2 regions of the Kineococcus sp. AC630 genome follow, and region 2 is predicted to be linked to the other one. Evidence: riboswitches for the same ligand, from Rfam matches in the RefSeq annotation. Region 2 holds a riboswitch; the other holds the start of a gene.

Region 1 (2,922 bases), on a different contig from region 2:
ACCCCGCGACCGGCGCACCGGAAGGGGGCGTTCGGTGTCCAGCACGCTCACGAGACGGTGGCCTTCTCGGCGAAGTCGGGCACCAGCAACCCGTCGAGCGCCTCCGTCGCCGCGTCCGCGGAGGGGACGTCACCGGCGGAGGCCATGAGCGGGATGATCCCCGCCAGCACGGTGCGCTGGGCGTCACCGGGGACGGAGTCGACGTCGAGCGTCGTGCGTTCCAGCACCCGGGCGGCGACCTCCGGGGTCAACTGCGCCTGGGTCGCGTAGAGCGTGGCGAGGTCCGCGGGGTTCGCGATGGCCCAGGCGCGGGCGGTCGCGTACGCGTCGACGACCTGCTGCACCAGCTCAGGAGAGCTCTTGATGAAGGCCTCGCGGGCGTTCAGCATCCCGTAGGTGTTGAAGTCGACGTTGCGGTACAGCAGCTTCGACCCGGCGAGCAGTTCGGAGCCGGCCATGTTGGGGTCCAGCCCCGCCCACGCGTCGACGTCGCCGCGTTCCAGGGCAGCGCGACCGTCGGCGTGCTGCAGGTTGGTGATCGTGACGTCGCTCGCGGACAGACCCGCTTTGTCCAGGGCCTGCTGCAGGAAGAAGTACGGGTCGGTGCCGGTGGTCGCGGCGATCTGCTTGCCGCGCAACCCCGCCACGTCGGTGATCGTGGAGTCCTTGCCGACGACGAGGGCCGTCCACTCCGGCTGGGAGAACACGTCGATCGTCTGGACCGGGGAACCGTTGGTGCGGGCCTGCAGCACGGCCGACCCGGCGGTGGAGGCGATGTCGAGGTTGTCGTTGCGCAGGAACTCGTTGGCCTTGTTGCTGCCCGCGGACTGCTCCCACTGCACGGTGAGGCCGGCGTTCTCGAGGATCTTCTGCTCGCGGACGACGAGGCTGAGCGGGTTGTAGAGCGCGTAGTCGAGGCGGACGGTCCCCCCGCCCGAGGCGCTCCCGGAACCGGTGGCGGTGGCGGGGGCACCCCCGCTGGAGGACTCGCCCTTGACGCACCCGGCGGCGACGAAGGAGACCCCGCCCAGGGCCAGGCCGAGGGCGAGACGGCGGGTGGGCAGGTTCGAGGGCACGACGGACACGGTTCTCCTGGGGTTTCGCGGTGGTGGGGGGTCTGCGTCAGACGGTGCGGGGAACGCCGAGCAGGTCGAGCAGTTCGACCCGCAGTTCCGCGGTGGCGGCGTCACCGCGGTCGCGGGGGCGCCGAGCGGGGACGGCGAGGTCGCGGACGACCGTCGCACCGGCCGTGTCGGGGGAGGGGCCGAGGACCAGGACCCGGTCGGCCAGGTGCAGGGCCTCGTCGACGTCGTGGGTCACCAGCAGGACCGTGGCGCCGGTCTCGCGCTGCACCTCGTCCAGCAGGTCCTGCATCTTCAGCCGGGTCAGGGCGTCGAGGGCCGCGAAGGGCTCGTCGAGGAGCAGCACCCCGGGCCGGCGGACCAGGGCCCGGGCCAGGGCCGTCCGCTGGGCCATCCCGCCGGAGACGCGACGCGGCCGGTGGCCGGCGAACTCGCCCAGCCCGACGACGTCCAGCCAGCGCAGGACCTCCGTCCGGCCCTCCGCCCGCGGGGTGCCGCGCGGCAGCCCGAAGGCGACGTTCCCGGCGAGGTCGCGCCACGGCAGCAGCCGCGGTTCCTGGAAGACGACGGCGGTGCGGGGGTGGACCCCGCGGACCTGTTCCCCGCCGACCTCGATCGAGCCGGTGGTGGGGGTGTCGAGCCCGGCCACCAGGCGCAGCAGCGTCGACTTCCCGCTGCCGGAGGCGCCGAGCAGGGCGACCGTGCGCCCGGCCTCGAGGGTGACGTCCAGCGGGGCGAGCACGTCGCGTTCGCCGAAGGTCCGCCCGACCCCGCGCAGCCGGACGTCGGCGGCGTCCACGCGGGTGGGTTCGGTGCTCGGCGGGGACGTCACGGACACGGGTTCCTCCATCGGTCCTGGCGTGAGCACCACACCCCGCGGACGGGGAGGTTGCTGCGGCGTCGCGGAGCCAGGTCTCTCAGCCGCTCTGGATGGTGGATCCAGGGTAAGGCAAGTTGCGACGACAACCACCCGCGACCGCACGAGGAGTGGCTGCCGCGCCGGGAGCGCCCCGGCCAGGCACGATGAACCGTGCCCGCCACCGTCCCGACCCTGGACCGTCTCCCGCCCGTGACCGCCCCGGCCCTCTCCGGGCCGGTGATGATGCACCAGCACTGGGACGACCTCGCCTTCCTGCACTGGGCGGTCGACCCGGCGCTCGTCGCCCCGCACCTGCCGCCCGGGGTCCGCCCGGACGTCCTCGACGGCGTCACCTACGTCGGGCTCATCCCGTTCACGCTGCGCGGCGCCGGGCCGGGTCGGGCTCCCGCGGTGCCGTACGCGGGGACGTTCCTGGAGACGAACGTCCGGCTCTACTCCGTCGACGACGAGGGCCGGCGCGGGGTCGTCTTCGCCAGCCTCGACGCGACGCGGCTCGCGGTGGTCCTCGGCGCGCGGACGGCGTTCGGGCTGCCGTACCGGTGGTCGCGGATGCGGCGGGCGGAACGGGTCCGCGACGGTGCGCGCGAGCTGGCGTGGACGTGCCGGACCCGCGCGGGCGTGCGCAGCCGCATCGCCGTCCGCCTCGGCACCGATCGGGTGGAGGACGAGGTCGCGGCGTTCGTGACCGCCCGGTTCGGGCTGCACGTCGCCCACCGGGGGCGCACCTGGTGGGTCGCGAACGAGCACGAGCCGTGGCCGTTGCGCAGCGCCGAGGTGCTCGTCCTCGACGACGGACTGCGCGGGGCGGCGGGGTTCGACCTCGCCGGACCGCCCGACCACGTCTGCTTCGCCCAGCGGGTCACGACGCGTTTCGCGTTGCCACGGGAACTCCCCGGCACCCGGACCCGTTGACCGGGGACAGACGCTCCCGGACACCCAGGAAGGAACGCCGCCGCCGTG
Region 2 (2,922 bases):
GTGAGGGCGGCGCCATCGGGTTCATCGAGGAGATCGACGCCATCGCCGGCGCCCGCGGCGGCATGAGCGCCATGACGCCCCTGGACGCCGACGCCGCCACCGGGATCGTCGGCTGCGGAGGGCTCACCAACCTCGCGATGTCCTTCCCCGCCACGGGCCGGACGGCGCTGCGGACGGAACGCCTGGCCAGCAGCGAGGGCGCGAGCGGGGTCGTCAACGAACTGCTCGTGCAGATGCAGTCCTTCGACGAACCCACCACGTCCGAGCGGCTGCAGGGCTGGTTCATCGACACCGCCAACCGGTTCCTGCCCCAGCACCGCCGGCTGCAGCGGCCGAAGAGCGAACCCGTCGAGATCCTGCTCATCGCGGCGACCAACCGCGCCGACTCCCTCGACCCGGCCCTGCTGCGTCCCGGCCGTTTCGACCGTCGGCTCAGCTTCGGCCTGCCGGACAAGCTCGGCCGCCGGGAACTCGTCGACCACTTCCTGTCCCGCAAGGCCCACGAGGCCCCGCTCGACGAGGACGAACGTCGCGACGCGCTCGCCGGGATCACCAACGGGTACTCGCCGGTGATGATCGAGAGCCTGCTCGACGAGGCCCTCGTCAACGCCGTCCGTCGCGGTGCCGACGGGATGAACTGGAGCGACGTCGAACAGGCCCGCCTCGTCACCGAGGTCGGCCTCGGCCAGCCCGTCGGCTACACCGACCACGAGGCGCGGCTCATCGCCACCCACGAAGCCGGGCACGCCACGATCGCCTGGCTCGTCGCCCCGCAACGCCGCCTCGAGGTCCTCACGATCATCAAGCGCGCCAACGCGTTGGGGCTGCTCGCCCACGGTGACGCCGAGGACGTCTACACCCGTTCCCGCAGCGAACTCGCCGGGCTGATCAAGATCGCGTTCGGCGGTCAGGTCGCCGAGGAGTTCTTCTTCGGCGACGTCTCGACCGGCCCGGCCGGCGACCTGCAGTCCGCGACGCAGGTCGCGGCGCAGATGGTCGGTTCGGCGGGCATGGCCGGGACCCTGGTCTCCTTCGCCGCCGTCCAGCAGGGCGCGTTCGCCGACGGGAACCTCGTCTCCCGCGTCCTCGGCGACTCCGAGGGGCGGCGGCTGGTGGAGAACCTGCTGACCGAGCAGAAGGAGTTCGTCCGCGAACTCATGGACCGCAACCGCCACCTGGTGGCGGCGCTGCGCGACGCGCTGCTCGAACGGCACGAACTCATCGGCCACGAGATCACCGACGTGCTCGAGGCGGCGCAGGCCGCCCACGAGGCGCAGTCCGCACCGCAGTCCGCACCGTCCCGGGTCATCGACCTGCGTGACACCACCTCCGGCGTCGTCCGGGGGATCTAGGACTCGTCGGGGTCGTCGCCGCAGGAGGGGAGCGACGACCGCGACGCAGGAACTCGCGCACCGTGGGAGGCCGGGGGGCCTCCGGGGGCGGTGGCGCGGGAACACAGGAACGGGAACGGTTGCTCCGGGGGGCTGGAGCAGACGTTCCCGTTCTGCTGTCCGCCGCCGCGCGATCGGCCACCAGCGGAGCGGGCTGGACCCTCCCTCCCCACCTGTGGTTCCCTGGTCCCAGGTCATGAGCGCCAGCGACAAGCCCCGGCTCGCTGGCCGGCAACCCTCCTCGTCGTGGGGTGCCCCGGGTGACGACCTGACCTGGTGCTCCGGCACGGGTAAGGACGCCGTCCCTCCCGTTCCGGACGCCGACGCGTCCACGATCGAGGAGAGCTCCGTGAGCACCACCCTGGAACCCACCGCCGAACCCGATGTGCGGGAACGCTTCTCGCCGCTGCTGCAACGGATCGCGGCCGGCACCGTGACGCGCGAGCAGGACCACGAACTGCCACGGGACCAGGTCCGGGAACTCCTCGACGCCGGGTTCGGCCGGTTGCGCATCCCCGTCGAGGAGGGTGGTGGCGGTCTCGACCTCGTCGAGTTCACCGACCTGCTGGTCGACCTCGCGGCCGCCGACTCGAACCTGCCGCAGATCTTCCGCGGCCACATCGCGTGGGTGGAGCAGGTCCTGAGCCTGCCGGTGGGGGAGTACCGCTCGCGCTGGATCGCGCGGCTGGTCGCGGGGGAGATGGTCGGGAACTCCTGGAGCGAGGTCGGTGACGGGGTCACCGGTGAGCAGCAGACGATCGTCACCACCCGGGAGGGGCGCACCGCGATCTCGGGCCGGAAGTACTACACGACCGGCACGATCTACGCCGACTGGACCGACGCGACGGCCCGCCGACGCCTCCCGGACGGGACCCACGAGGTCGTGACCGCCCTGGTGCCCGTCCGGGGCCGGGGGGTTCGCGTCTCCGACGACTGGGACGGTTTCGGGCAGCAGCTCACCGGGACCGGGACCCTCGAGCTCGACGACGTCGAGATCGCCGCCGACGACGTCTCCCCGTTCACCGCCCGGTTCCGCTACCAGACCGCGCTGTACCAACTCGTCCTGCTGGCCGTGCACGCCGGGATCGCCGCGGCGGTCGAACGCGACACCGGGCACGAGGTCCGCACCCGGACCCGCAGCTACACCCACGGGTTGGCCCCCCTCGTCAGGAACGACGCCCAGGTGCTGTCGGTGGCCGGCGAGATCTCCTCGATCGCGTTCACCGCCCGCTCCCTGACCCGCGCTGCGGCGCAGGCGGTCCAGTCCGCCGCCGACACCGCACACCTGCCGGGGACGGCGGCGGACCGGGCGGCGAACGTCGAGGCCGAGATCCGGACCGCCCAGGCCCAGGTCGTGCTCTCGGAAACCGTCCCGCGCGCCGCGACGCTGCTCTTCAACACCCTCGGCGCGTCGGGCACCTCCCGGGCCCGCGACCTCGACCGGCACTGGCGCAACGCCCGCACGGTGGCCTCGCACAACCCGGTGATCTACAAGCAGCGGATCGTCGGCGACTGGTCGGTCAACGGCACC

Evidence for each region. Region 2 has a riboswitch for S-adenosylmethionine ahead of AC0I8G_RS13210 (acyl-CoA dehydrogenase family protein). Riboswitches for the same ligand answer to the same signal wherever they lie in the genome.
Region 1: linked by a shared signal. The riboswitch ahead of AC0I8G_RS22410 (ABC transporter ATP-binding protein) and the one ahead of AC0I8G_RS13210 (acyl-CoA dehydrogenase family protein) in region 2 are both predicted to bind S-adenosylmethionine.

What each region holds. Positions count from the first base shown of each region.
Region 1 covers NZ_CEEDMJ010000027.1:32,569-35,490, forward strand. Annotated here, with positions in the region: gene AC0I8G_RS22400 (ABC transporter permease) at 1-51, opposite strand, end outside; gene AC0I8G_RS22405 (aliphatic sulfonate ABC transporter substrate-binding protein) at 48-1,085, opposite strand; gene AC0I8G_RS22410 (ABC transporter ATP-binding protein) at 1,123-1,932, opposite strand; SAM riboswitch class I at 1,926-2,019, opposite strand; gene AC0I8G_RS22415 (YqjF family protein) at 2,113-2,874, shown strand.
Region 2 covers NZ_CEEDMJ010000011.1:66,830-69,751, reverse strand. Annotated here, with positions in the region: gene AC0I8G_RS13215 (AAA family ATPase) at 1-1,352, shown strand, start outside; SAM riboswitch class IV at 1,584-1,694, shown strand; gene AC0I8G_RS13210 (acyl-CoA dehydrogenase family protein) at 1,741-2,922, shown strand, end outside.